DNA from 2 places in the Streptomyces sp. NPDC059224 genome. Region 2 is predicted to be linked to the other one. Evidence: riboswitches for the same ligand, from Rfam matches in the RefSeq annotation. Region 2 holds a riboswitch; the other holds the start of a gene.
The links. Region 2 has a riboswitch for ZMP and ZTP ahead of ACFXI4_RS10485 (glycine hydroxymethyltransferase). Riboswitches for the same ligand answer to the same signal wherever they lie in the genome.
Positions count from the first base shown of each region.

Region 1: linked by a shared signal. The riboswitch ahead of ACFXI4_RS09165 (bifunctional 5,10-methylenetetrahydrofolate dehydrogenase/5,10-methenyltetrahydrofolate cyclohydrolase) and the one ahead of ACFXI4_RS10485 (glycine hydroxymethyltransferase) in region 2 are both predicted to bind ZMP and ZTP.

Region 1 covers NZ_JBHZAN010000007.1:51,157-56,205, reverse strand. The annotation lists gene ACFXI4_RS09190 (S-(hydroxymethyl)mycothiol dehydrogenase) at 1-525, opposite strand, end outside; gene ACFXI4_RS09185 (ABC transporter ATP-binding protein) at 724-2,502, shown strand; gene ACFXI4_RS09180 (hypothetical protein) at 2,586-2,882, opposite strand; gene ACFXI4_RS09175 (nuclear transport factor 2 family protein) at 3,055-3,420, shown strand; gene ACFXI4_RS09170 (hypothetical protein) at 3,408-3,575, shown strand; ZMP/ZTP riboswitch at 3,593-3,674, shown strand; gene ACFXI4_RS09165 (bifunctional 5,10-methylenetetrahydrofolate dehydrogenase/5,10-methenyltetrahydrofolate cyclohydrolase) at 3,701-4,549, shown strand; gene ACFXI4_RS09160 (CU044_5270 family protein) at 4,550-5,049, opposite strand, start outside.
Region 2 covers NZ_JBHZAN010000008.1:72,855-77,903, forward strand. The annotation lists gene trpS (tryptophan--tRNA ligase) at 173-1,186, opposite strand; gene ACFXI4_RS10485 (glycine hydroxymethyltransferase) at 1,310-2,806, opposite strand; ZMP/ZTP riboswitch at 2,788-2,877, opposite strand; gene ACFXI4_RS10490 (hypothetical protein) at 3,036-3,158, shown strand; gene ACFXI4_RS10495 (hypothetical protein) at 3,275-4,138, shown strand; gene ACFXI4_RS10500 (DUF2975 domain-containing protein) at 4,233-4,724, shown strand; gene ACFXI4_RS10505 (helix-turn-helix domain-containing protein) at 4,724-4,963, shown strand; gene ACFXI4_RS10510 (PLP-dependent aminotransferase family protein) at 4,984-5,049, opposite strand, start outside.

The DNA.
Region 1 (5,049 bases), on a different contig from region 2:
CGTGTTGATCGCGGCACCGATGCCGGCCATCACCCCGCAGCCGAGCAGGCCGGCCACCGCAGGGGAGACGGCCGGGTCGACCTTGGTGCACTGTCCGGCGGCGACCAGCGTCTTCTCGGCGAAGGCTCCGATGCCGAGCGCCGGGGACAGCTCCTGCCCGGTCGAGGCGAGGGTCATCTTCTGCTTCGCGTTGTGGGTGTTGAAGCAGTACCAGGGACGGCCGCGCAGACAGGCCCGGCACTGGCCGCACACCGCACGCCAGTTGAGGATCACGAAGTCTCCGGGCGCCACGTCCGTGACACCCTCGCCGACCGACTCCACGACACCGGCGGCCTCGTGGCCGAGCAGGAACGGGAACTCGTCGTTGATCCCGCCCTGTTTGTAGTGCAGGTCGGTGTGACAGACCCCGCAGGCCTGTACCTGTACGACGGCTTCGCCCGGCCCGGGGTCCGGCACCACGATCGTCTCGACCCGCACCGGCTCGTCCTTGCCCGGTGCGATCACGCCGCGTACTTCCTGCGCCATGGACCTGACCCTTTCGTCGCTCTGCTGACGTGCCTGTATTCCGACCCTACGCGTGACCGCTCGGTAACGGCACGGAGCACGTCGATCATCACGGATCTTTCCCGCCGGTCAGCCGACCGGTGGGGCCCTGTGCCCCACGGTGGCCGATGTGCCCGACGTAGCCTGGGGGCGCCGCCCACCGCCCGGACGAGGAGCACCGTGACCACCGCAGACGCTGTTTCGCCGGGACGGACCGGAGACCGGACGGGTCCGTCCCCGTTCCGGCTGCTCCTCTCCTATGCACGGCCGCACCGCTGGGCCCTGTCGGCCGGTGCGGTGCTCTCGCTGCTGACGGGGGCGACCGGGCTGCTGCTGCCGCTGGTGGCGCGGGGACTGATCGAGGACCTGTCCCACGACCGCTCCGTCTCCGGGAGGTTGCTCGCGATGGCGGGCCTGGTCGTCACCAACACCGTGGTGGGCGCCCTGGGTTCGTACGTGCTGCGGCGTACCGCCGAGTCGGTCGTGCTGGGGGCACGGCGCACCTTGTCGTCGTACCTGCTGCGGCTGCGGATCACCGCCGTGGACCGCACCGAACCCGGGGATCTGATGGCGCGGATCACCTCGGACACCACCCTGCTGCGCGAGGTCACCACGGACTCACTCGTCGCGCTCGGCACCGGCGGGCTCACCCTGGTCGCCACGGTGGTGATGATGGGGGTGGTCGACCCGGTACTGCTGGGTGTCACGCTCGCGGTGATCGCCGGGGCGGGCACGGTCCTCGGCATGATCGTGCCGCGTATCAACCGGGCCGGCCGGCGGGCGCAGGACGCGGTCGGGGTGATGGGAGCCTCACTGGAGCGGGTGCTGGGCGCGCTGCGCACCGTGAAGGCGTCGGGCGCCGAGCACCGCGAGGAACGGGTGCTGCACGAGGCCGCCGAGGAGTCCTGGCGGCAGAGCGTGCGGGCCGCCAAGTGGGCGGCCGTGGCGGGCAACACCGCGGGGCTCGCGATGCAACTGGCGTTCATCACGGTGCTGGCGGTGGGCGGGGCACGGGTGGCGACCGGTGCCATCGGCATCGGCACGCTGGTGGCGTTCCTGCTCTACGTCTTCTACCTGATGTCACCGATCCAGCAGGTCGTCGGCGCCGTCACGCAGTACCAGACCGGCGCCGGCGCGCTCGCCCGGATCCAGGAGGCGCTGCGACTGCCCGCCGAACCGCCGTCCGCGCCCGCCGAGTTGCCGGCCCCCGGCGCCGAGCCGGCGGCCGTCACCTTCACCGCCGTACGGTTCCGCTACGCCGACGACCTGCCCTACGTGCACCACGGCGTGAGCTTCGAGGTACCCGCCCGGGGCATGACGGCGTTCGTCGGTCCGTCCGGAGCGGGGAAGACCACCGTCTTCTCGCTGATCGAGCGCTTCTACGACCCGGAGTCCGGCACGATCACCCTCGACGGCCGCCCGCTCGCCGACTGGGAACTCCCCCTGCTGCGCTCGGCCATCGGATACGTCGAGCAGGACGCGCCCGTCCTGTCCGGGTCGTTGCGGGACAATCTGCTCCTCGGCAATCCGCTGGCCGACGAGGACACGGTGGCACGGGTCCTGAAGACGACCCGGCTGGACCACCTGGTGGCGCGGCTGCCGCAGGGCCTCGGGACACTGGTCGGGCACCGCGGGACCAAGCTGTCCGGCGGCGAGCGGCAACGGATCGCGATCGCCCGGGCGTTGCTGCGCCGGCCCCGGCTGCTGCTGCTGGACGAGGCGACCTCGCAGCTGGACGCGGTGAACGAGGCGGCCCTGCGGGACACCGTCGCCGACGTGGCACGGTCGACCACCGTGCTGGTGGTCGCGCACCGCCTGTCGACGGTGACGACGGCCGACCGGATCGTCGTGATGGACGCGGGCCGGGTCCGCGCGGTGGGCACGCACCGGGAGCTGGTGGCGGCGGACCCGCTGTACGCGGAACTGGCGGCGACGCAGTTCCTGTCCGCCGCGGACTGAGGCCACGGTGGCCGGCCACCGGTCACCGCGTACGACGAAGGGCCGCCCCCGGTGCGGAACGGCCCTCGGGGTGCGGTGCGGGGTCAGGACTCGATGGCCGGCACCAGTCCCGTGGCCGGCGCGGCCATGTCGGTGAGCTGGTGCAGTTCGCCCAGCTTCTGGAGCCCGTTCAGTCCCTGCACCTGCTCCGAGATCCTGGGGATCTCGTCCTGGTGCTCGGCCGGGATGCCGATGCGGGAGACCGAGTCGAGCACGCCGAGCACGGTGGGGTTCCCGGAGTGCGGCGCGCTCGCGTCGGCCGCGTTCGCCAGCGGGGCGGCGAGGCCGGTGACCCCGACGGCGAGGCCGACGGCGGCGACGATACGTCGTGTGGAGATCATGTCTCCAGCAACGGGCTGGGCGCCCGGCCGGTCACGGGCAGCCGGTCCCCCTCACCCGTCAGGCGCAGTGCCCGGCCTGCGCTTGCCGAGCCCGGCAGGGCGGAGGAGGCTCGAAGCAGGGGCCGTCGCGGCCTGCTCCGCATCGGGCCGCGGGCTCCCGCAGGAGGTCACCATGGGCACCGCGACAGGCCCCACGTTCGACACCGACACGCTGCGCCGGGCGATAGAGGGAAACACGGGGAACACCCTGCTGGCGCTCTACACGGACGACGCGGAGATCCGCATCGTCGACCGCACCGACCAGCCCAGCCACCCCAGGGTCCTGCACGGCCGCCGGGACATAGCCGCCCTGCTGGACGACGTCTACGGCCGGGACATGACCCACAGCCTGGACCAGTGCATCGTGCAGGGTGACCGGGCCGCCTACAGCGAGTCCTGCGAGTACGCGGACGGCGTCCGGGTGCTCGCCGAATCGATGGTCACGCTGCGTGATGGCAAGATCGCCGAACAGATCACGATCCAGGCATGGGACGAGTAGCCGCCAGGGCCGCGAGGGTCCAGGTCAGCGCCCGGCTGACCTGGACCTTCTCGGCGCGGGCCGGACTGGGGCACAGCCGCCGAGCCCGGCCGGGCGGGTCCGTCGTCCTGCTGCGCACGCTCCTGCGGGCGGCGCACCGCCGTGGGAAACGCTGAGCGCCTCGGCTACTCTGGGCGCGGGCCGTGACTGGCGCTGAGGTGGAGCACCACCGTGGAGCGGCCCGCACTGTCGAGCCGTGCGCCTGGGCGATCAAGGTCTGACCAGCTCAGGAGTGTGCCGCATGACCCATGCCTCTCTCATGGACGGAACCGCCGTCGCCCGCCGGATCGTCGGGCAGACCGCGCAGCGGGCCGCCGAGTTCACCGCGCGCACCGGCACCACGCCGTGCCTGGCGACCGTGCTGGTCGGCGAGGACCCGGCCTCCGTCACCTACGTCCGGATGAAGCAGAACCGCAGCCGCAAGGCCGGTATCGCCTCCCGGCACGTGGCGCTGCCCGCCACCACGACCACCGCGGAACTCGTCGCCACCCTGCGGGAGTTGTCGGCCGATCCGGCGGTGCACGGCATCCTGCTCCAGCACCCGGTCGGCGAACACATCGACGAGCGGGCCGCGTTCGAGGCGATCGCGCCGGAGAAGGACGTGGACGGCGTGACCTTCGCGTCGTTCGCGACGATGAGCTTCGGCCTGCCGGGCTTCGTCTCCTGCACGCCCGGCGGCATCCTGCGCCTGCTCGACGCGTACGACGTCGACCCGGCCGGGAAGCGGGCGGTGGTCGTCGGCCGCAGCGCGATCCTGGGCAAGCCGGCCGGCATGCTGCTGCTCGCCCGCGACGCCACCGTCACCTACTGTCACTCCCGCACCCGGGACCTGTCGGCGGCGGTGCGGGAGGCGGACATCGTGGTCGCCGCCGTCGGCCGCCCCGGGCTGATCCGGGGCCAGGACATCAAGCCGGGCGCGGTGGTGCTCGACGCCGGCTACAACGCGGGCAACGTGGGTGACGTCGACTTCGACACCGCCGTCGAGCGGGCCTCGCTGATCACGCCGGTACCGGGCGGCGTCGGCCCGATGACCATCGCCGTACTGCTGGAGCAGACCGTCACCGCCGCCGCCCGGCAGCTCGGCGGGTGATCAGCGCATCCAGGCGCTGTATTCCATGACGTCACCGGCCCGTACGCCGTACTCGGGATCGTCCCGGGTGAACGTGGTCTCCAGGCCGAGTACGGCACCGGTGGCCGGATCCAGGATCAGCATCCGCCGGGCGCCCGAGGCCTCGTCGTGGACGTACGCCTGCCCGGTGCGGCCGAGCCGGTCGGTGACCTGGCCGGCCGGGCGCAGGCCCTGGGCGTCGGCGAGGAGTTCGGCGAGGGCGGCCGACTCCCGGGCGCCGAGCGTCCAGTTGTCGAGCAGCTCGCGGGTGGCGTCCAGGAGCTCGGAGGTCGTGAGGGTGCGGGTGTGGCCGTAGACCAGCTCGATGAGGTAGGCGCGCAGCTCCGCCGGGTCGTGCGGGGGTGTGCCGAGCGGCGGCCCGTCGCCCCACATCGGGGGGAAGGTGCGCCGGCTGAGCACGTGGCCGTCCTCGACCAGCCGTGACCGCTCGCCGTCGTCGGTGAGGACCGGGCGGCCGGGGT
Region 2 (5,049 bases):
ACCCGGCCGCCCGGCTATCGACTGTACGACCACGGCCGCCTTCCGGGCAGCCGTGGCCGAAGTGATGTGCAGCGCTCCCGTGCGCTCCCCGGAGCGCCCCGAGCGCCCCGAGCGCCCCCGGCGCCCCGTTCGGCACCGGCGGCGCCCCGCTCGGTACCGGCCGCGGACCGGGTCAGTGCTTGGCGGGCAGGAAGCCCACCCGCTCGTACGCCTGGGCCAGGGTCTCCGCGGCCACCGCGCGGGCCTTCTCCGCGCCCTTGGCGAGGATCGAGTCGAGCGTCTCGGAGTCGTCCAGGTACTGCTGGGTGCGCTCCCGGAACGGGGTCACGAAGTCGACCATGACGCCGGCGAGGTCCGTCTTGAGCGCGCCGTACATCTTGCCCTCGTACTCCCGTTCCAGCTCGGCGATCGGCTTGCCGGTGAGGGTGGAGTAGATGGTGAGCAGGTTGGAGACGCCCGGCTTGTGCTCGGCGTCGTAGCGGATCACGGTGTCCGTGTCGGTGACCGCGCTCTTGACCTTCTTCGCCGTCGCCTTCGGCTCGTCGAGGAGGTTGATGAGGCCCTTCGGCGTGGACGCCGACTTGCTCATCTTGATCGCCGGGTCCTGGAGGTCGTAGATCTTCGCCGTCTCCCTGAGGATGTACGGCTTCGGGATGGTGAAGGTCTCGCCGAAGCGGCCGTTGAACCGCTCGGCGAGGTCACGGGTGAGCTCGACGTGCTGGCGCTGGTCCTCGCCGACGGGCACCTCGTTGGCCTGGTAGAGCAGGATGTCGGCGACCTGGAGGATCGGGTACGTGAAGAGACCGACGCTGGCGCGGTCCGCGCCCTGCCTGGCCGCCTTGTCCTTGAACTGGGTCATCCGGCTGGCCTCGCCGAAGCCGGTCAGGCAGTTCATCACCCACGCGAGCTGGGCGTGTTCCGGGACGTGGCTCTGCACGAAGAGGGTGCAGCGGTCCGGGTCCAGGCCGGCCGCGAGCAGCTGGGCCGCGGCGAGCCGGGTGTTGGCGCGCAGGTCGGCGGGGTCCTGCGGGACCGTGATCGCGTGCAGGTCGACCACCATGTAGAAGGCGTCGTGAGACTCCTGGAGCGCCACCCACTGGCGGACGGCGCCCAGGTAGTTGCCGAGGTGGAACGAGCCGGCGGTGGGCTGGATGCCGGAGAGCACGCGGGGTCGGTCAGAAGCCATGCTCACCATTCTCGCAGAGGGCGAGGGCGGGAATGGCCCGGCGGTGGGGGGCGGTTCCGGAGCGCGGGGACTGCGGGTCGCATGTCGTTGCTCGCGCAGTTCCCCGCACCCCTGCGGGGCGCTTCAGCCCAGGTCGATCTCCGGGTACAGCGGGAAGCCCGCGACCAGGTCCGTCGCCCGCTGGGCGATCTCCGTCGAGACCTTCTCGTCGAGGACGTGCGAGGCCTTGGACGGGGCGCCGGACTTCGTCGTGCCCGGCTCCGTCGCCGTCAGGACGCGGTCGATCAGGGCGGCGACCTCGTCCATCTCGGCCGTGCCGAGGCCACGCGTGGTCAGCGCCGGGGTGCCGATCCGGATGCCGGAGGTGTACCAGGCGCCGTTCGGGTCGGCCGGGATCGCGTTGCGGTTGGTGACGATGCCGGAGTCCAGCAGGGCCGACTCGGCCTGGCGGCCGGTGAGGCCGTACGACGACTCGACGTCGATCAGGTTGAGGTGGTTGTCCGTGCCGCCGGTCACCAGCGTGGCGCCCCGGCGCATCAGGCCGTCGGCCAGCGCGCGGGAGTTGTCGACGATCCGCCGGGCGTAGTCCTGGAAGGAGGGCTGCCGGGCCTCGGCCAGGGCTACGGCCTTGGCGGCCATGACGTGCGGGAGCGGGCCGCCGAGGACCATCGGGCAGCCGCGGTCGACCTGGTCCTTCAGGGAGTCGTCGCACAGGACCATGCCGCCGCGCGGGCCGCGCAGCGACTTGTGGGTGGTGGTGGTGACGATCTGGGCGTGCGGGACCGGGTCGAAGTCGCCGGTCAGGACCTTGCCGGCGACCAGGCCCGCGAAGTGCGCCATGTCGACCATCAGGGTCGCGCCGACCTCGTCGGCGATCTCCCGCATGATCCGGAAGTTCACCAGCCGGGGGTACGCGGAGTAGCCGGCCACCAGGATCAGCGGCTTGAAGTCCCGGGCCTGGGCGCGCAGCGCGTCGTAGTCGATCAGGCCGGTCGCCGGGTCGGTGCCGTAGGAGCGCTGGTCGAACATCTTGCCGGAGATGTTCGGGCGGAAGCCGTGGGTGAGGTGGCCGCCGGCGTCCAGGGACATGCCGAGCATCCGCTGGTTGCCGCAGGCCTGCCGCAGCTCGGCCCAGTCGGCCTCGGAGAGGTCGTTGACCTGGCGGGCGCCGGTCTTCGCCAGGAAGGGGACCTCGACGCGGTCGGCGAGGACCGCCCAGAAGGCGACCAGGTTGGCGTCGATGCCGGAGTGCGGCTGGACGTAGGCGTGCCGGGCGCCGAACAGCTCACGGGCGTGCTCGGCGGCGAGCGCCTCGACGGTGTCGACGTTGCGGCAGCCGGCGTAGAAGCGGCGGCCGACGGTGCCCTCGGCGTACTTGTCGCTGAACCAGTTGCCCATCGCGAGCAGGGTCGCCGGGGAGGCGTAGTTCTCGGAGGCGATCAGCTTGAGCATCTCGCGCTGGTCGTGGACCTCCTGGCCGATGGCGTCGGCTACCCGCGGTTCGACCGCGCGGATCACGTCGAGGGCCGCGCGGAACGCGGTGGACTCGGTGGAGAGGGGCTCGGACATTCGGGACCTCCGGACATGGCGTTCGGCGTTCACGGTTCGGCCCAGGCGCACGGCACTCGATCGGTCGCGGGCCGCTCCCCGATGGTCCGTCCCATCCCAGCGCGCCAGTCACGGCCCGCTGGTCACACTACCGGGCACACCGGGGCCCGGGGGCCGTGGCGTCCACCAGTCGGGCAGGGGCAGAGGCAGCGGGGGGACAACCTCCCCGCGTTCTCCGCAGTCGCCGTGACCACTGCGGAAGTCCTCGTCGCCGGCGGCGTTCCACGGCCGTGCGACCACCTTGATCAGTCTCTCGACCGATCACGGGGCACGGGCGGACTTCGGGTCGTACCCGCCCGGTTTCGAGATCGTGCCGTACGGCGGCCCGACGGCCATGCGGCTGCGGGCGGGCGTGGACGCGTGACCGGCCCCCGCGAATCAGGGATCCCGGGACCCGCCGCATCCTCCCCCGCCGCCCTCGTGCCTGGCGCCGCCGCGCCGCCCGTCCGCCTCCCCTACAGTCCCTCTGTGCTCTTTGGAATGGTGTGCGCTCTCGCCGCCGCGCTCTGCTTCGGCACCGCGACGGTCCTGCAGGCGATGGCCGCGCGGGCGGCCGGTGACGGCGCGGGCGGGGAGGCCGCGCTGCTGCTGCGGGCCGTCCGGCAGTGGCGGTACGTCGCCGGACTCGGGCTGGACGGGCTGGGGTTCGTCTTCCAGATCCTGGCCCTGCGCTCGCTCCCCATCTACGCGGTGAGCGCGGCACTGGCGTCCAGCCTCGCGGTGACCGCGGTGGTCGCGGCCCGGCTGCTGCGGGTGCGGCTGAGCGGGCTGGAGTGGGGCGCGGTGGGGGTCGTGTGCGCGGGGCTCGCGATGCTCGGGCTGGCGTCGGGGCCGGAGGGCGACCGGGCCGGATCGGACGCGCTGGCGTACGCGATGCTCGCGACCGCGGTGGGGGTGCTGCTGCTCGGGCTCGCCGGCGGGCGGCTGTCGGGGCGGTGGCGGGCGCTGCTGCTGGGCCTCGGGGCGGGGTTCGGGTTCGGGGTGGTGGAGGTGTCGGTGCGGCTCATCGACACCCTGTGGCCGCCTGGGCTGCTCACCGACCCGGCCGCCTACGCGCTGCTCGTCGGCGGGGGCGGCGCCTTCCTGCTGCTGACCTCGGCTCTGCAGCGCGGCTCGGTGACCACGGCGACGGCGGGGATGGTGATCGGGGAGACGATCGGCCCGGCGGCCATCGGCGTGGTGTGGCTCGGGGACCGCACCCGCGAGGGGCTGGCCTGGCTCGGGGTGCTCGGCTTCACCGTGGCCGTCGCGGGGGCACTGGCGCTGGCCCGGTTCGGGGAGGCGCCGAAGACGCCGGGGACGGCGGAGACGACGGAGACGACGGAGACGGCCGAGGAGGACTGAGACCCCCGGCTCGTCGCTCCGCACCCTGCCCACCCCTTGCCCCACCTATCGAAAATCGATAGATTCTCATCGTAACTCGATGAGAGGACGGGTCGTGGGGAAGCTGACAGTGCGTGCGTTGCGCGCCGTGCTCGCGGTGGTGCTCGCGGGCACCGTGTTCGTCCAGGCGGGAATGGTGTGGGTGCTCGTCAGCGGGAGCGACCCGGAGGACGGCTCGCTCCCGCTGACCACGTTCCGCGTGATCACGGTCCTGGGCATGGCGTCGGTCCAGGTGGCCCTGGTCAGCGTGTGGCGGCTGGTGACGATGGTGCGACGCGGAACCGTGTTCTCCCACGCCGCCTTCCGCTACGTGGACAGGGTGATCGGCGCGATCGTGGCGGTCGCCCTGCTGTGGTTCACGGTCACGGCCGTCAACGCGCCCGGCCAGCGGGACGACCCCGGCGTCAGCGTCGTCATGGGCGGGATCGGCCTGGCCGTCCTGGGGGTCGCGCTCATCGTGCTCGTGCTGCGCATGCTGCTCGCCCAGGCCGTCGCGCGCGATGTCGAAGCGACGCAGATGCAGGCCGAGTTGGACGAGGTGATCTGATGCCGATCGCCGTCGACATCGACGTGATGCTGGCCCGGCGGAAGATGTCCGTGGGCGAACTCGCGGACCGGGTCGGGATCACGCCCGCCAACCTGGCGGTCCTCAAGAACGGCCGTGCCAAGGCGGTACGGTTCACGACACTCGCCGCACTCTGCGAGGTGCTCGAATGCCAGCCGGGCGACCTGCTGCGCTGGGAGGCGGAGGCAGCCGAGGAGGCCGAGGAGGCCGCCGCCGGATGAGGTCGGTCCGGGGAGGGGATTCACTCGGCGCCGGTGACGGCGGGGTCCGACAGCACCGTGCACAGGATGTCCAGCGCTCCCGACCA